Regions from separate parts of the Paramicrobacterium fandaimingii genome, predicted to be linked through region 1. Evidence: predicted binding sites of a transcription regulator. Region 1 holds the regulator's gene; each other region holds the start of a gene.
The links. Region 1 encodes HrcA, which represses chaperone genes, less so after heat shock. Its sites were predicted from a motif close to TTNGCACTCGNNNNNNNCGAGTGCNAA; they were not measured.
Positions count from the first base shown of each region.

Region 2: the regulator HrcA is predicted to act here: its motif matches at 2,199-2,225, upstream of HCR84_RS17380 (Hsp20/alpha crystallin family protein).
Region 3: the regulator HrcA is predicted to act here: its motif matches at 4,551-4,577, upstream of groL (chaperonin GroEL).

Region 1 is NZ_CP061170.1:1,843,161-1,849,437, reverse strand. Features, by position in the region: gene lepA (translation elongation factor 4) at 1-785, shown strand, start outside; gene HCR84_RS08975 (DUF1990 domain-containing protein) at 790-1,446, shown strand; gene hemW (radical SAM family heme chaperone HemW) at 1,447-2,673, shown strand; gene HCR84_RS08965 (DUF4870 domain-containing protein) at 2,675-3,355, opposite strand; gene hrcA (heat-inducible transcriptional repressor HrcA) at 3,533-4,558, shown strand; gene dnaJ (molecular chaperone DnaJ) at 4,643-5,749, shown strand; gene HCR84_RS08950 (16S rRNA (uracil(1498)-N(3))-methyltransferase) at 5,751-6,277, shown strand, end outside.
Region 2 is NZ_CP061170.1:3,592,032-3,598,308, forward strand. Features, by position in the region: gene HCR84_RS17365 (Ppx/GppA phosphatase family protein) at 1-230, shown strand, start outside; gene HCR84_RS17370 (glycine zipper domain-containing protein) at 292-501, opposite strand; gene HCR84_RS17375 (J domain-containing protein) at 599-1,582, opposite strand; gene HCR84_RS17380 (Hsp20/alpha crystallin family protein) at 1,710-2,150, opposite strand; gene HCR84_RS17385 (MarR family winged helix-turn-helix transcriptional regulator) at 2,288-2,776, opposite strand; gene HCR84_RS17390 (stealth family protein) at 3,286-4,755, shown strand; gene HCR84_RS17395 (HNH endonuclease signature motif containing protein) at 5,044-6,277, shown strand, end outside.
Region 3 is NZ_CP061170.1:2,311,195-2,317,471, reverse strand. Features, by position in the region: gene HCR84_RS11180 (ABC transporter ATP-binding protein) at 1-732, opposite strand, end outside; gene HCR84_RS11175 (DsbA family protein) at 999-1,919, shown strand; tRNA gene HCR84_RS11170 (tRNA-Thr) at 1,963-2,035, shown strand; gene HCR84_RS11165 (hypothetical protein) at 2,090-2,476, opposite strand; gene HCR84_RS11160 (nitroreductase family protein) at 2,473-3,045, opposite strand; gene msrB (peptide-methionine (R)-S-oxide reductase MsrB) at 3,042-3,443, opposite strand; gene HCR84_RS11150 (DUF3263 domain-containing protein) at 3,574-3,867, shown strand; gene HCR84_RS11145 (LytR C-terminal domain-containing protein) at 4,027-4,470, shown strand; gene groL (chaperonin GroEL) at 4,615-6,234, shown strand.

The sequences.
Region 1 (6,277 bases):
TCGGATTGCTTCACCTGGAGATCGTGAGCGAGAGACTTCAACGGGAATTCGGGCTCGATCTCATCGCAACAGCACCGAGTGTCACGTACGAGGTGACAACCGAAGACAAGAAGACGGTGACGGTCACCAACCCGAGCGAGTTTCCCGAGGGCAAGATCAGCACTGTGTCCGAACCCGTCGTGAAGGTCGGGATCATCGCGCCAAAGGAATATGTCGGCACGATTATGGAGCTGTGTCAATCGCGCAGAGGAACTCTGCTCGGCATGGAGTACCTGGGAGAGGAACGCGTCGAGATTCGGTACAGCATGCCCCTTGGCGAGATCGTGTTCGACTTCTTCGACCATCTCAAAAGCCGAACGCAGGGGTATGCGTCCCTCGATTACGAACCGATGGGGGAGCAAGAATCCGATCTGGTCAAAGTTGACATTCTGCTTCAGGGCGATCAGGTCGATGCGTTCAGCGCGATTGTGCACCGCGAGAAGGCATATGCCTATGGAGTGCTCATGACGGAGAGGCTCAAGAAGCTCATCCCACGGCAACAGTTCGAGGTTCCCGTGCAGGCGGCCATCGGATCGCGTATTATCGCTCGCGAGTCGATCCGCGCAATGCGAAAAGACGTTCTCGCAAAGTGTTACGGCGGCGACATCTCGCGAAAGCGAAAGCTGCTGGAGAAGCAGAAAGAGGGCAAGAAGCGCATGAAGATGGTTGGGCGCGTGGAAGTGCCCCAGGAGGCTTTCATCGCGGCTCTCAGCGGCGAGACCGAGACAAAGAAGGACAAGAAGTAAGCTGATGCGCCGGTCCAACTTCGAAGACAAGCCGACGGACTACGCGGCCGTCGGCGCGACTCAGGCTGCCGACCTCTTGCAGTACCCTCCCGATGGCTACAAACCGTACGAGGACACCATCAAGATCGGCAGCGGCGATGAGCGTTTCGCCGCTGCATCCGCCTCAATTCTCTCGTGGCAAGTACTTCGGCTCGCGGGAATCACCGTTTCAGACATCGAGCGAGGCAGCGGCGACGCCTACCAAGGTGTGCGCTTCGCAGAGGACGGCACGCCGATACGGCCGGGTGCCGATCGGACGGAGGACCGCTTCTCTTCTGATGGCACCCCATACATCACGTCGGGAACGACGGCAACGCTATCGGGCCGCGTCGGGCAATATTCTGTTCGTGGGCACGTGCGCGTTGTGTATGTGATTGAAGATCCGCAGCGTGTGGCATTTGCGTTTGGAACCGTCTCCGGGCATGCGATCAGCGGCGAGGAATCGTTCGCGATCGAGCATCGCGATGACGACAGCGTGTGGTTCACCGTGCGGGCATTCGTGAGACCTGCCCGGTGGTTTTACACGGTGTTTCCGTTTTTGCTCATGCGGCGTCGCAAGCGATTGTCTGCCCAGTATCTGCGGGCACTGTCGCCCGCCTGGGCGAACGACGTGCGCGAATAGATGTCTCCGTCCGCTCTGCCGCTCGGCGACCCCGCACCACCCGATGGGCGTCTTCCGCCGTCGGCTGCCGTTGACTCCGCAGCGCGTGATCTCGGCGTGTACGTGCACGTGCCGTTCTGCCGCGTTCGCTGCGGCTACTGTGATTTCAACACCTACACAGCCACAGAGCTTCGCGGCGCACGCCAGGTGGATTACGCCGATGAAGCGCTGCAGGAAGTGCGTCTAGCCTGGCAGGTCCTTGACGACCTCGGTGCAGAGTCGCGCACACTGTCGACGGTGTTCTTCGGCGGGGGAACGCCGACGCTCTTGCCCGCGCAAGACCTGGCGCGGATGCTAGCTGGTGTTCGCGACCAGTTCGGCTTGAGCGAGAATGCCGAAGTGACGACGGAGGCGAATCCGGATAGCGTCGACGCACGCTACCTTCAGGACCTTGCGGACGCCGGGTTCACACGGGTCTCCTTCGGAATGCAATCCGCTGTTCCGCACGTGCTCTCCACCCTGGAGCGCACGCACGACCCTGCCCGAATCCCCGACGTTGTTTCGGCCGCTCGCGATGCTGGGCTCAGCGTCAGTCTCGATCTCATATACGGTGCCCCTGGGGAGAGCCTCGACGATTGGAAACGCTCACTGGAGCACGCGTTGCGCCAGAACCCTGATCACCTGTCTGCGTATGCCCTGATCGTTGAGGACGGCACGAAGCTCGCCCGCCAGATTCGCCGAGGTGAGGTCGCCATCCCCGATGACGATCTCGAGGCCGACATGTACGAGGTTGCAGAATCGACGCTCGCCGCCGAGGGCTTCAGCTGGTACGAAGTCAGCAATTGGGCGCGCACTCCCGACGAACGGTCGCGCCACAATCGCGCGTATTGGACGGGACAGGACTGGTGGGGGGTCGGCCCGGGAGCGCACAGTCACGTTGGGGGCGTGCGCTGGTGGAACGTCAAGCACCCCGCAGCATATGCGGCGCGGCTTGCCGATGCGACATCGCCAGCCGCTGGCAGGGAAACGCTCGACAGCGAGACGCGACGGATCGAGCGAATTCTCCTCGAAACCCGAATCCGAGAGGGACTCTCGACACGTGTGCTGAGCGCTTCTGGGCGGACCGCTGTCGCTGAGCTCATTGCCGATGAGCTCGTTAACGCCGAAGCCGCCCTTCGCGGTCGAATCGTACTGACCGTAAAAGGGCGGCTCCTGGCCGACGCCGTCGTGCGACGTCTGACCGACTGACTTACTTGATGAAGCGGAAGTTGACCGGGTAGCGGTACGGCTGACCACCCTTGACCTTGACTCCGCCGATGATCGAGAAGATCAGGTTGAGAATGTACGGGAGCCAGCTCAAGAGGCTGAACAGTGCAGTCAGACCGCCGATCGCGCCGAAGCTTCCCCCAGCGATCATGGACGTCACGATGATGCCGCTCAAAATGCCCACGATGATCGACCATGCGATCATGACGATAAGGATCGTAATCTGCCAGTTGAGAGCCTCTTTTGCTTCCTGACGCACGAAAGGACCACGGTCCTTGAACACCAGGTAGATGATGAGCGACGGCAGAATGCTCAGAACACCGCCGAAGTGGGACCACATCGCCCACATCTTGTCATCTTGAGGAGTGAGCGGCTGAGCACCGGGAGCCTGGGAGTACTGGGGCTGACCGTACGGCTGCTGTCCTTGCTGCGGGGGCTGCTGTGCATACGGCTGCTGACCGTAGGGCTGCTGTCCTTGCTGCGGGGGCTGCTGTGCATACGGCTGCTGACCCGGCTGACCCTGCTGCGGCGGCTGCTGCTGTCCATACTGGGGTGGCTGCTGCTGGCCGTACTGCGGCTGCTGCGGTGGTGTCTGGGATGGCTGGCCTTGCGTGTTGGGCGGCTGATTTGGATCGGCCGGCTGCGGTGCATTCGGGTCAGTCATTGCTTCGCCTTTCGCTGTGGTGAGTTCGCTTGCTGGCGAACGCTCGAGTCAAGTCCTTCGCAAGACTTAGGAGTAAACCTACAGACACGGCGGTGAGGCTGCAATTGTCCGCGCCGCATTGTCACCGACTAAGATTGGCACTCTGAGAGAACGAGTGCCAGAGAGGAGGCGGTAACCGTGGTGTCTGAACGCAGTCTCGATGTTCTGCGGGCGATCGTCACCGACTACGTGTCTTCTCGCGAACCTGTGGGCTCAAAGAGCATCGTCGATCGTCACAGGTTCGGTGTCTCTGCCGCCACGATACGCAACGATATGGCGTTGCTCGAGGAAGAAGAGCTCATCGTCGCTCCCCACACCTCGTCTGGTCGTGTGCCGACAGATAAGGGGTATCGACTCTTCGTCGATCAGCTTGCTGATAAGCGGCCGCTTTCGCCTGCCCAGCGCCGTGCCATTGAGATGTTCCTTGAGCCATCGGCCGACCTTGACGACGTTCTGCGGCGAACTGTTCGCCTTCTCTCGCAGCTGACAAACCAAGTGGCCCTCGTTCAGTACCCGTCGTTCGCGCGGGCGTCCGTGCGTCACGTCGAGCTTGTCATTGTGAGCGAAAGCACGTTGCTTGTCGTCGTAATCATCGATAACGGACGCGTTGATCAGCGACTTGTTGAAGCAGATCATCCGCTCGACGATGATGCGGTCGGGAGTATCAAGGTTCAGATCAACGACGACGTCTCGTCGCGCACTGTCAATGCCGCCGCCGTTGAGCTCATGAATCGCGGTGAGAAGGACGCAGCGGGGGAGCCTTCTGCGCTTGCTGGTGCGGTGCGCGACGTCGTGCTCGAGGTTCTCGGCCATTATCGCGAAGACCGCCTGGTAATGGCGGGCGCTGCGAACCTTGCGCGAACAGAAGAGGATTTCTCAGGAAGCATTTTTCCCGTGCTCGAGGCGCTGGAGCAGCAGGTCGTGCTGCTCCGACTGTTCGGCGAGATGCAGGCCGACCAGCTGGGAGTCTCGGCGAGCATCGGCAGAGAAAACGCACCGTTCGGTCTCGATGAGACAAGCATCGTGACGAGCGGGTACCGTTCCTCTGCTGGCGAAATCGCCCGTCTTGGTGTGCTCGGACCCACGAGAATGGACTATGCGGGAAACATCACGGCCGTGCGCGCCGTTGCCCGCTATCTTTCTCGGCTTCTCGGGGTCGAGTGACACTCTCCACGTGCGCGGCTCGGCGCACAGAATTGCACAACCGCCGGACGAGCCCGACCGGCGAACGACGAGGAAAGGCCGCGAGTGGCTGACCACTACGAAACCCTCGGCGTGTCGCGTGACGCGTCTGTCGACGAGATCAAGAAGGCATACCGCAAGCTTGCGCGGCAGCTGCACCCTGACGTCAACCCAAGTCCCGAGGCAGCAGAGACGTTTAAGAATGTCACGCACGCCTATGACGTGCTCAGCGATTCGCAGCAGCGCGCCGAATATGATGCCGGGGGCCGCAACCCGTTCGGCGGCGGCGGTGGTGGCTTCGGTGGATTCGGCGACATCTTCGATACGTTCTTCGGCGGTGGAGGCGGCGCAGGGCGTGGCCCCCGATCGCGCCAAGAGCGAGGAGAAGATGCGCTTCTGCGTATTGAGATCGACCTCATCGATGTGATGTTCGGAACCACGAAGCACATCGAGGTCGACACGGCGGTGCTCTGCGAGACCTGCGAAGGTTCGTGCTGTCAACCGGGGACATCACCGATCACCTGTGACATCTGCCACGGAACGGGGCAGGTGCAGCGCACCGTTCGGTCACTGCTCGGCAACGTCGTCACCGCAAGCCCGTGTGGATCGTGCCGGGGGTACGGCACGATCATTCCAAACCCGTGCGTGACGTGCCAGGGGCAGGGTCGCGTGCGCGCACGCCGCACCGTTTCGGTAGATATCCCCTCTGGCGTCGACACCGGGCTGCGTCTGCAGATGCCAGGAAGCGGCGAGGTCGGACAAGGCGGCGGTCCATCGGGCGATCTCTATCTCGAGATCAAGGTGAGGCACGACGACGTCTTCAGCCGCAACGGCGACGACGTTCTCTGCACCCTCGAAGTGTCAATGGCCGATGCGATCATCGGTACGACGAGCACGATCAATGCACTGGACGGTGACGTCGATCTTGATATTCGCCCTGGCGTTCAGAGCGGCGATGTTCTGGTGATCAAGGACCGCGGGATCACGGGTCTGCGCAGCAGCGCGCGCGGAGATCTGCGTGTCGGCGTGCAAGTGGTGACGCCGTCGAAGCTCGATCATAAGGAACGGGAGATGATCCGCCAGTTCTCGGAGCGCCGTCGCGACCCGAAGCCCGAACTCGCTCACTTTCAGCAGGGCCTCTTCGCGAAGCTTCGCGACCGTTTTGTGAGCTGACATGAGCAGTCTCTTCCTCAATGACGCGCTCGAGGGCGCGTCGCCTGGTGACCGCCTTGTGCTCTCCGGGTTGGAAGCAAAGCACGCCGTTTCGGTCTCTCGTGTTCGTGCCGGTGAAGCGGTGCTCGTCGGAAACGGTCGCGGGCTGCTCGTCGAGTGCGTCGTCGAGACGGCTCGTCCGACTGAAGTCACACTGCGCGCAGAGAGCGTGAGCAGCCACGACGAGCGGCAGCCCGTGATCTCGCTTGCCCAGGCCCTGGCGAAAGGCGATCGAGACGAACGGGCGGTGCAGATGTGCACGGAACTCGGCGTCAGCTGCATCATTCCGTGGCAGGCAAAGCGCAGCGTGTCACGCTGGGACGCCGCAAAGGCAGCCAAGGGTGCGCAACGGTGGCAGACGATCGCGCGCGAGGCGACGAAGCAGTCATTGAGAGCACACGTTCCGACAGTGAAGCCGCTCGCCACAACCGCGATGCTTGCCTCAGGCAGCGCGGAACAGCGGATGCTGGTGCTCGACCCCGACGCAGA
Region 2 (6,277 bases), 1.7 Mb from region 1:
CGATGCTCGACGCGTGCGACGACCTCGCGCGCATGCCACGGGACCAGAGGGCCGCGCTCCCGTATATGCACCCGGGTCGCGTTGACGTCATCGCCGCTGGCTCTCTCACGTGGAACACCGTTCTGACACGCACAGTTGAGGCGGTCACGGCGGCTGGAGGCACGCTCGATTCCGTTGTCACGAGCGAGCACGACATTCTCGACGGCGTCGCGCTCTCGCTCGCGGACTGAGCTGCGGCCGTGCGCGCCCTGCCCGTCGCCGATTGCTCAGCGCGCCAGGCAGCTGAGTTCGTCACTTCCCTGGCCGTTCCGGCTGAGAACCCTCACCGGAATCATCACGCTTCGGCTGATTGTTGAAGCCCGCCCCAAAAGCAATTCCGAGCGCGATGCCGATGGCGATTCCCGCTCCAATGTTGTCCATCGCAACGCCAAGGGCCGCCCCGATGCCGATTCCGATAGCCAGTCCGGCGCCGAGATTCATTCCACCCTTGCGCTCGCTCATCACCATCATCTCCTGCTCGCCGCGGCGACCGACGCGGCCGCCACACCCTCAGGTTAGACGCGTGCCCAGCCGCGAGACATCCACCGCGCGACGGAGATCAGACCATACGGATGCTGTTCTGAAGACGCGTGCGCACCTCAAACATGTCAGTTCCCGCAGGCCTCGCTGCGTCAGGAACACCGACACGCAGAAAGTGCCCGACAACCGAACGCTGCACGGCAAACGACGCGATGCCGCGTGTGCGACCCAGCGCCGTTATCGCGTCGTCGAGGGTGTCGTCCGGAAGCACGATCACCAGCGCGGTGAACGACACGCGTGCCGCCCGCGCAACCGCCTTCGCCCTGGTGGCGAGCGCGTGCACGGGCTTCTCGCCTTTTGCCAAGCCCTCGCTGATGAGGTCACCGCGCCGCACTTTCGCTGGCGCTCCCCAGTCCTCCGACTGCACGGCGAACAGGCCACTCGGGCCCAGCACGACGTGGTCGATCTTGCGGGTGTCGCTCGCGGCAGCATCCGCATCGACGACCCACTTGTCGCTTCCTCGGTCTGTCGCGACCCCGTGCCACACGGTGTATCCCATGCCAAGCTCACCGAGCGCGCGCGCTGTCGCCTCTTCGGCGAGGGCGTCGGCGAGCGCATGCCTGATCTCGCTCGGTGCCCGGCGAATCAGCGCTTCGTCATAGATGTCAACGGGCTCCGTGCCGCGACCAACCCACTCACGCATCAGCGTGGTGAAGCGATCACGTGCTCGCCCACCCGGATGCCCGTACATGCGCGCCTTCGGCCGAGAATCGCGCTGCGTCGACTGCGTGCGCCCCGTGCTCCACACGTGGTCTGCGTCGTCAGTGTCGGCGGCTGATGCCGGGCGGGCGGACGAGCGCTTGTCGTACTCTGCCCGTGCTTCAGGCGTTCCCACGCGCTCCCACGCGAGCTGCACGGCGTTGAAACGCGCGGCGCTTCCTCCGAGATCGGGGTGGGTCTGCCGTGCTTGGCGCCGATAGGCGCGCCGCAGCTCCGCATCACTCGCTGAGCGGTCAACACCGAGCACGTCATACGCGCTCTCGTCGAGGGGGCTTTCAGTCATGAAGAGCTTTCAGATTGGGGACGACCAAAGACACTATCGCGAGAGGCTGTGTCGGCCATGAGTTTGGTCGCACAGCAACGACGCGGCCGTCGACCAATCGGTCGGCGGCCGCGTCGCATTCCTTCGCTTACGCCGCGGCGACGTCGTCGAACTCTGGTGCCGGTTCGGCACTCGCCGAGTTCACGACGATCTTGCGGGGCTTCGCGCGCTCACTCACGGGGATCATGATGCTCAGCACGCCGTTGTCGTAGCTCGCGCTGATCTTCTCGGTGTCGACACCCTGTCCGAGGCTCAGCTGGCGCAGATACGACGCAGGTCCCCGCTCGCGGGTGATCCACCTCACACCGTCGCCGCCTGACACCGGGCGCTGCGCGCGAATGGTCAGAAGCTGGCCGTCCACGTCGATGTCGACCGATCCCGGGTCAATCCCGGGCACGTCGGCGTTGAGCACATACGTGTCGCTGTCGCGATACAGATCCATCGGCATCTTTCGCGGCCCAGCGGGCGAGTCGGCGAATGCGCTGGCAAACGAGGCGAACTCGCGGAATGGGTCAAATGTTGCAGTCATTAGGTAACCTCCAAAACTTGAGTGTGTATTACTCAACGGCAACGGAGATGAGCACGCACCTATTCCGTGTGCTCACTTTTCTGCCTCGCTGACAGCGAACATGCGCTCGGGCATGCACAGTCTTCGGCGACTCGCACCTACATGGGCCCCGTCGTCATGCCGAAGCGACGATCGGGGTCAAGACGGTCGAGCACCTTCGCCATAATGCGCCTCATGTCGGCGACGTCACGCTCGTCTAGGGCGTCAATCACGCTCTGGCGCACGGTGTCGACGTGACCGGGAGCCGTCTCGAGCACCTTCTGCCACCCGTCGTCTGTGAGCTGGGCGTTGATCGCGCGGCGGTCGTCGACGTCGGGGACTCGCCTGACATAGCCTCGCCGCTCAAGGCGCGAGACGACATGGGACAGGCGGGGGAGCGTCGCGTTTGTGCGCGAGGCGAGTCGGGTCATGCGCAAAGACCGGCCTTCTGCCTCAGAGAGCATGGCCAGAGTGAAGTATTCGAAGTGCGTCAGATCGGCGTCGTGTTGAAGCTGAGTATCGAGAGCGCCGGGCAACAGCTCAACAACCGCGACGAGTCGAGTCCACGCCGCAAGCTGCTCAGGCGAGAGCCAGTGAGGTTCTGTCATACCCCCATTCTACCTTTAGTTGATGCGACAAGTAGTTCGTGCTCCATTCCTTGTAGCAACAACTACGGGAACACGCGGTTCCCTCGAGTCGCTCGGTTTCCTCCAGCTCACTCTCGCCGCTGGTGAGAGTGAGCTGGACAACCGGATTCGCCATGGGGAAGTCGATGCGGTAACTCTATTGACTGGTTATTATGCCCGAGATTCATCCGATCTCGGGCATCGTCGCGTGTGGGCAGTGGACGTAGACTAGCGAATGAAAAGGGGGCCTATTGGGAGAATCAGACGACACCCGGTTTGACCGGGATTCGGATACAGCGTTCCGGTCGCGCGAGCACGCGAGCGACTCCGCAGATCCGACAGCCCCTGAGCCCGTCCACGATGCGCCGCGCTTCTCGATAGACGAGCCTGTCATTCGAGTTGACGACCGAAAGCGTTTTGATCGTGACGACGTCGTCCACCGCAAAGGCTATTACTCGCTCTCGACGGGAACGTTCACTCCTCGCGATGCGATGATCTCGGATCTCATCGCCATTGCAGAAGCACTGGAGCAGGCGGAGATCGACTACCTCCTGGTGCGCGGAGAAGACGACCAGGAGACCATCGCCGTTGATCGACGCGACCGCCGCGCAGTTGAAGCGACCTTCGCCGGTGCCTTCGCCAATGAGCCGTTCTACGCGCTCACCCTGCCGAAGAAGCACAACCACGACGTTTCAGCCGCGCCCTTCTACACGGTCGACAAGGATGCTCGGGCCCTTCTCATCGCCGACGGAGCACTCTCGACGGATCCGAAGGCCAAGGTGCTCCGACTCTTTCGGCCACGCGTCGAACCGATCGGGCGACTCCGTTATGGGCCGAAGTCAGCCCCGCAGCTGGAGTTCTGGAGTTTCGGAGAGCAGACGATCGTCGCGCCGACTCCGAACGCGCTCACACGTCAGCAGCTTGACCGCTCGGAAGCCGTTATCGCGACAGTCACGCGCTTCGGCAGGGAATGGCCGACTCTCGAGAACATGTTCGCAGAACTCGCGAGTGACGTCGGGTTCGACATCGACATTGTCTTCTCGTGGGTCGACGGGTCAAGCGCCGATTACCAAAAAGCGCGCGCAGAGCAGATGGAGGGCGTTGTCGTGGGGGAGGGCGACGACTCCGTCGCCCGTTTTCGCCAGATTGACGAACTCAAGTATGCCCTCAGGAGCATCTACCTCTTTGCGCCCTGGGTCCGACGCATCTTCATCGCCTCCGACTCCCCGCCACCAGCCTGGCTCAAGCACCACCCCAAGGTCACCTTCGTTCCGGCCGAGAAGCACTTTGCCGACCCGAGCGTGCTTCCGACACACAACTCTCACGCCGTCGAAAGCCAGCTTCAGCACATTCCCGGTCTCGCGGAGCACTTTTTATATTCCAATGACGACATGTTCTTCGGACGCACTGTAAGCCCCGATCTCTTCTTCTCACCAGGTGGTGTCACCAAGTTTGTCGAAGCACGCACGCGTATCGGACTCGGAGACACCGATCCCGGGCGCAGCGGCCACGAGAATGCCGCCCGTGTGAATCGTGAAGTCTTGCGCGCGCGATTTGGGAAGGTGACGACGCGGCATCTCGAGCATTGTGCCGCACCGCTGCGTGTGAGCGTTCTCTCCGAGATGGAGCGAGAGTTCCCGGACGAATTCCGTCGTACCGCTGCCGCGCGGTTTCGCTCCGCCACCGACATCTCCGTGACCAACTCGTTCTATCACTACTACGCACTCATGACCGGGCGTGCTGTCGAGCAGCGGCAAGCGAAGGTGAAGTACATCGAAACGACGCTGAAGAGCGCCGTCCCCGCCTTGGAACGCCTTCTGCGCAAACGGGATCAAGACATGTTCTGCCTCAATGACGGTTCACACCCTGAGCTGAGTGACGCCGAGCGAACTCGGGCAGTGCTCAACTTTCTCAACCGGTACTTCCCATTCCCCGCACCGTGGGAGAAGGAAGAACTCTAGTCAGCCGGCACATGACGTCGACAGCCGCCAGAACCTCTCTCTCGCGCGTGGCAATGGATTCACGACCGGAACGTCGTCAATCTGCATCACCCGGAGCCTTCTGCAGTACGCGCCGGCGTGTGCCCCACAGGAACATCTTCAACACAACCGTTCCCTTCCAGGGCTCAGCAGTGCCCGTGGCATTGCTTCTTCGTCCACAGGCAGAAACTTTGGTGAGTTATCCACAATGGGTGGTTGACCGGGTGTTCTGTCGGTGGGAGTGTCGGTGGGTCCTGCGATACTTTGGTCATGCACGAAGCAGTCGCAGCACCTGGTTTCGAACCCAATGAGGGTCCGGATGCTGTCGCTGTGCGTGCCGCGGAGAAGACTCTGGCCGATGCTGCAGAACTGGCCTCGATCGACCCGACATCACTTTCCGCCGATACCCTGTTGACCTATACGGGCCTTCTCAGCAACATCTCCCGCATCATCGAGGGCCAGCAAGTCGGCAACGTGGGCGACATTGCTCGCCGGTCTGACACGGATGCCGGGTTTGATGGTCTCGCTGCCCGTCACGGGGCGAAGAGCCCCACAGCATTGTTTGAGGTGATCACGGGGGCGAAGAACTCCACAGCGTATCGGTTCGCGACAGTCGCGAAACACACAACACCGAGAGTCTCAGACACCGGGCTGCCTCTCGACCCGGTGTTCGCTCAGACCGCGGACGCGCTCGCCCAAGGCACGATTGGTCTTGATGTTGCCGAGTCGATCACCAGCACGTTGGCACCTGTCCTGCCCCGGGTTTCCCCCGAGCAGATCGACTGGGCCGAGAAAACGCTGATCGGTAATGCGACGGGTGCGTTCGGTGAAGTGCCGTTCACGGCGGATGCTGTGCGGCAGCAGGCCCGCGTGTTTCGTGTTGCTCTGGACCCTGACGGTGTCGAACCCACAGCAGAAGAGCTCCATGAGGCACGCAAACTGGTCTTCAAACACCAAGACGACGGATCGATGAAGATCACCGGGGTGCTCTCACCGGAACAGGCAGCGCAGGTGACACCCGTATTTGACGCGTGCATGTCAAAGCGCACGAGCCCAACGTTTATGCATGCTGAGGAGCTCGCCGCGACCAAGCAAGCACCCGAAGAACGCTCAAAGCAGCAGGAACGCGCAGACGTGTTCACGTCGATCATCGCCGGTGTCGGCAAACAACACTCCACACCGAAACTGCACGGGCGTGGCCCAACAGTGATGATCACGGTGAAGAACGAGGACCTCGACGCCGGTACCGGTGCAGCCTGGTCACCAGGAACACCAGCACCACTACCGATGAGCTTTGTGGCACAGATGCAATGCGATGGCGACACCCGCCAGGTACACATCGACGAACACGGCGACGTGTTGAACCTCGGGAACGCCAGACGGTTCTTCACCGCGAAGCAGCGCTTGGCGTTGATCGCCCGTGATGGGAACACCTGTGTTGTCGAGGACTGCAACGTGGCCGCCTGGCTGTGTGAAGCCCACCACATACACAGATACGAAGATG
Region 3 (6,277 bases), 470 kb from region 1:
GAGCAGGTTCATAGCGGGCGAGCCGATGAAGCCGGCGACGAACACGTTCGATGGCTTCTCGTAGAGGTCGCGCGGTGTTCCAACCTGCTGCAGTAGGCCGTCTTTCAGCACAGCGATGCGATCGCCCATGGTGAGCGCCTCTGTCTGGTCGTGCGTGACGTAGACGGTCGTGACACCGAGGCGACGCTGCAGTGATGCAATCTGCGTACGAGTCTGCACGCGAAGCTTTGCGTCGAGGTTCGACAGCGGTTCATCCATGAGGAAGACCTGCGGCTGGCGAACGATGGCGCGGCCCATCGCGACACGCTGACGCTGACCGCCCGAGAGGGCCTTCGGCTTGCGGGCGAGGTAGTCCTCGAGGTCGAGGAGCTTTGCTGCCTCCTGAACACGCTCAGCGCGCTCGGCCTTGTTGACGCCGGCGATCTTGAGCGCGAAGCCCATGTTCTCGGCAACCGTCATGTGTGGGTAGAGCGCGTAGTTCTGGAAGACCATGGCGATGTCGCGGTCTTTCGGGGGAATGTCGGTGACATCGCGGTCACCGATCATGATGCGACCCTCGTTTACCTCTTCGAGGCCGGCGAGCATACGCAGCGATGTGGACTTACCGCAACCAGAGGGTCCCACGAGAACAAGGAACTCGCCGTCGGCGATGTCAAGGTCGAGCTGGTCGACTGCGGGGCGGGTACCACCGGGGTAAACACGGGTGGCTTTGTCGAAAGTTACCGACGACATAGTGCTGTTTCTCCTTCACCGGCAGGTACGTGCCGGACGATCCGAGTGACGGAGCGGGGCATACCTGCCCCGCAACACGGCATCTTCACCGCGTTAACACATCAGTATGGCACGAACTGAGGCGCGCACAGAACCGATGCGGTTTTACCGAGCAGTTTGGGGTTTTCCCAGCGGGCCGCATTAGCATCGGAAGGTAATTGCGCGCGTGGCCTCCCGAAGATGTGCACAGCTGCGCCGCATTCCCGAGATCTTTCAAGTGAGGTTCAATGGCCGGCGACGGTGAGATTGACGACTCGACGAGCCCGAGCAAGCGTCACCAGGTGCGCGAAAAGGCACGGCAGCTTCGTGAGAAGCAGCACAAGCGCGACGTGCGCAACCGCGTGCTTCTTCAAGGTGGAATCGGCGTGCTCATCATTGCCATCATCGTCGCTGTCGTCATGATCGTCGTCTCGTCGATCAAGCCTGAGACCGCCGGGCCGAAAAACATGGCGAGCGACGGAATCGTGATCGGCAAAGATCTTGTCGCGCACACGACCCCCGCACTCGCTGCCGGAGCATCCCCCGTGCAGGCGACGGCGGATCCCGATGTCGCCCACATTCGCATCTATGTTGACTACCTGTGCCCGTGGTGCGGTGATTTCGAGAAGACGAACATCGACCAGCTCGAAGGCTGGCTGAATTCTGGCGCCGCCGTTCTGGAGATTCACCCCATTGCCGTGCTCACGAGCAAGTCCCAGGGGACCGAGTATTCGCTGCGTGCAGCGAACGCTGCGGCCTGCGTTGCCAACGAATCGCCTGACTCCTTCTTCGCGTTCAACAAGGCGCTTTTCGAGAAGCAGCCGGAAGAGGGCACGAAGGGGCTCACGGACGACCAGCTCGTCTCGATGGCCACGTCGGCCGGCGCGTCGTCGATTGACAACTGCGTCGACGACAAGACGTACTCCTCGTGGGTGCAGTCGGCAACGGAACGCGCCGTGAGCGGCCCGCTTCCCGGCACGGACGTCGAACGGGTCGAAGCCACGCCGACGGTGCTCGTGAACGGCAAGCAATACACGGGTTCGCTGACCGACGAAGAAGAATTCCACGCATTCGTCGTTGCAACGAATAGCGAAACCGTTGCGACAACCACCCCATCGCCCTCCGCGAGCCCTCAGGGAGACGAGGGAAAAGACTCCGATGAGAAGTGACGTTCACATCGACGTCTGACAGCCCCTATGATGGATAGGTCCCGCCGCCTTAGCTCAGTTGGTAGAGCACTTGACTTGTAATCATGTGGTCGCGAGTTCGATTCTCGCAGGCGGCTCAGAAGGGCCCCGCTTCCGAGAGGAAGACGGGGCCCGATGCTTGTGTTGGCGGCTTACGCGTTGTCCGTTGCCGGCCAGACGAGAGGCTCCGAACCCCACTCCGAGAGGCTGTCAGGTGCGGGGAAGCCGAGGTCGTAATACAGCTGCGGTGCGCCGACCGCGCCGAAGTCATCGAGCTTCGCCGTGATGCGCGTCGCACTCACTTCGGCGAGACGCACGCGGATGCGCTCGCCAGAATCGAGTTCGAGGCGATACGGGTCCGCAAGGTAGCCGATTCCTCTCTCATCGAGCGCTTCTTCGGCCGTCATCCAGTCGACGGGGCCGATAACGTGGCGCCCGAGCAGGTCGACGGCAGTGAAATCGTCGCCGTCAGGCAGCATCCAGCCGACGCGCTCGCCGTCTGGCCTGCGGTGCTCGATCCAGTGTGAACGGTCTGTCATATGCGTTCGTTGCCTTCCGTGTTGTCCGGTTCCTCAGTGAGGGAGGTGAGGAAGTGATCGGCGTTGACGGGTGCTGCGGGCCGCGTGGTGTGGGCGCCGTCTGTGCCGCCGACGTAGAGCCAGCCGAGAAGATACTCGTGCTGCTCGAGGCGATGCATGTGATGAACCTCGGGCGAGCGTACATGGCTTCCGGTTCGCCACATCACTCCCCACCCCGCATCGGTGAGCAGCAAGCTGAGCATGTGCGCCACGCCGGATGCTGTTGCCTCCTGCTCCCAGACGGGAACCTTTGCACTCTGCTGTGGAACCACGACGAGGGCGATGAGCAGGGGCGCGCGCAGCGGCTTCGACGATGGCTTGTCGTCGCCAGCGGCAGCGGCAAGCGCGTGGCCGAGATCGACGCGCGCGTCCCCGCGCAGCTCGACGAGTCGCCACGGAGCGAGGCCGCTGTGATCTGCGACGTGACCGGCGGCCGCGACGAGCAGAAGAAGCTCGTCGTGGCTGGGCGACGCGTCAGTCACCTTCGACCGTGAGCGCCTCGCGGTGACCAGGTCGATGAGGTTGCTCACGACTGCGGTGTGAATCCGAGCGAGATCGAGTTCATGCAGTAGCGGTCACCGGTCGGGGTGCCGAAGCCATCATCGAAGACGTGGCCGAGGTGTGAATCGCACGCAGCGCAGCGCACCTCTGTGCGCACCATGCCAAGGCTGCGATCTTCGGTGAGCGTGACGGCTTCGGGTCGCACTGACTCGTAGAAGCTCGGCCAGCCGCATGCGGAGTCAAACTTCGTTCCGCTCTTGAACAGCTCTGCACCGCATGCCGCACACGTGTACACGCCGGCGCGGTCCTCGTCGAGGAGCTCACCCGTCCACGGACGTTCCGTCGCTGCCTCGCGCAAGACGGCGTACTGCTCTGCAGACAGTTCGGCGCGCCACTGCTCGTCGGTCTTTTTCGTGTTGTCGGTCATGCGCGCTCCTGGATGTCGGAAATCAGTTCTCTTAAAAGGTTAAGCCGCGCGGGCGCTGGAATGTTCCGAATGCTCACACCGGGCTCCCACCAAGCTGCCGAGAAACTAGGATGGCGACGGAAGGGTCGAGATGGCGTCAGACGAGCGAAATGCACAGGCGGGCGAGCACGCGCCCGCCCCGCTGGGCGAGCGCGACAGAGCCATTCTCGATTTTGAACGACAATGGTGGACGCACGCGGGCACGAAGGAGCAGGCGATCAGGCAGCGTTTCGACGTGTCGTCTGCTCGCTACTATCAACTTCTCGCCGCCCTCATCCGGCGTCCCGAGGCTCTCGTGTACGATCCGATGCTGGTGAAGCGTCTGTTGCGCGTGCGAGATCAGAGGTCCGCGGCCCGACGTCGACGTACCTCGTCAGACCACTAGCGGCGACAGGCCCCGAACGAAGGAAGACCGCACCGTATGGGAAGTTCGCATCCCCGAGACCGATTTGATGACGTACCGCACTCGTCGCGAGTCGGCGCGCATCGAGCCCCGGGTCGGCGAGGGTGGCTCGGGTTCCTTTGGGCGGCTATTGCGACGATCGTGTTGATCGCCGTGGGAATCTTCGGGCTGAGCATTGCAACAGACCGTCTGAACCTCGATCAGGTGATCCCCGGTCCAAGCGAGCCGAGCGAGACGCCGACGCCGTCGCAGACGACGCCGGAGCCGACTGTCGAGCCGACAATCGATCCCGAGGCACTGATTCAGGTGCTCAATGGCACGACGACGCCAGGACTTGCCGGCGACGTCAAAGCCGTCCTCGGCGACGGCGGCTGGACATCGTCGAACGTCACAGCAAGCAATGCGAGCGATGACAGCCTTGAGAAGACGGTGATCTACTACGATGCCGACGCTCTTGAGGGGGCGGCACGCGGGGTCGCGAAAACCCTCGGAGTCGGCGCCGTCGAGTATTCAACGGAGTTCAGCGTCGGTGATGTTCCGCAGATCGTCGTCGTGCTCGGGTCTGATTACACCGCTGGGGGCTGAGCGCAACGGGTTATGCCGACGGCGAAACGATTCACAGCCTCGTAGCTTGCACTCGACGGTGCAGAGTGCCAGAATTGCCATTAGCACTCACCGTAGGGGAGTGCTAAGAACGTTCATTCACGTCCGGGAGGGACGAAACTCACGATGGCAAAGATCATTGCTTTTGACGAAGAGGCCCGACGCGGCCTCGAGCGTGGCCTCAACACGCTCGCCGACGCAGTCAAGGTGACGCTTGGGCCCCGCGGTCGCAACGTTGTCCTCGAGAAGAAGTGGGGCGCCCCCACCATTACGAACGACGGTGTGTCGATCGCCAAGGAGATCGAGCTCGACGAGCCGTACGAGAAGATCGGTGCAGAGCTGGTCAAGGAAGTTGCCAAGAAGACGGATGACGTCGCTGGCGACGGAACCACGACCTCGGTCGTTCTTGCTCAGGCGCTTGTGCGCGAAGGTCTGCGCAACGTCGCAGCCGGCGCCGACCCGATCGCGCTGAAGCGCGGCATCGAGAAGGCCGTTGCCGCGGTCTCCGACGAGCTGCTCTCGGCAGCCAAGGAGATCGAGACAAAGGAAGAGATCGCAGCAACCGCGTCGATCTCTGCCGCTGACCCGCAGATCGGCGAGATCATCGCCGAGGCCATCGACAAGGTGGGCAAGGAAGGCGTCGTCACGGTTGAGGAGTCGAACACGTTCGGCACCGAGCTCGAGCTGACCGAGGGCATGCGCTTCGACAAGGGCTACCTCTCTGGTTACTTCGTCACCGACCAGGACCGCCAGGAAGCTGTCTTCGAGGACCCGTATGTTCTCATCGTCAACTCGAAGATCTCGAACATCAAGGATCTGCTCCCTGTTGTCGACCAGGTCATCCAGGCTGGCAAGCAGCTTCTCATCATTGCCGAGGACGTCGAGGGCGAAGCGCTCGCAACTCTCGTTCTGAACAAGATCCGCGGAATCTTCAAGTCCGTTGCCGTCAAGGCTCCGGGCTTCGGAGACCGTCGCAAGGCCCAGCTGCAGGACATCGCGATCCTCACGGGTGGACAGGTCGTTTCCGAAGAGGTCGGCCTCAAGCTCGAGAACGTCACGCTTGATCTGCTCGGCCGTGCACGCAAGGTTGTCGTCACCAAGGACGAGACGACCATCGTCGAGGGTGGCGGAGAAGCCGAGGCCATTGCCGGTCGCGTCTCGCAGATCCGCAAGGAGATCGAGAACACCGACAGCGACTACGACCGCGAGAAGCTGCAGGAGCGCCTTGCCAAGCTCGCAGGCGGCGTTGCCGTCATCAAGGCTGGCGCCGCGACGGAGGTTGAGCTCAAGGAGCGCAAGCACCGCATCGAAGACGCCGTCCGCAACGCGAAGGCAGCTGTCGAAGAGGGCATCGTCGCCGGTGGTGGCGTCGCGCTCATCCAGGCGGGAAAGACCGCTTTCGACAAGCTGACGCTCGTCGGCGACGAGGCAACTGGCGCGAACATCGTCAAGGTTGCCATCGACGCTCCGCTGAAGCAGATCGCCACAAACGCAGGCCTCGAGCCTGGTGTTGTCGCAGAGAAGGTTCGCGGGCTCGAGGTCGGGTTCGGCCTCAACGCCGCGACAGGCGAGTACCAGGACATGCTGCTCGCTGGCATCGCTGACCCGGTGAAGGTCACCCGCTCGGCCCTGCTGAACGCAGGATCGATCGCTGGTCTGTTCCTCACCACTGAGGCTGTTGTCGCCGACAAGCCTGAGAAGGCTGGCGCTGCTCCTGCCGACCCGACGGGCGGCATGGACTTCTAAGAAGTCTGACTCCGTACGCACAATGGGCGCCTCCGCATGGAGG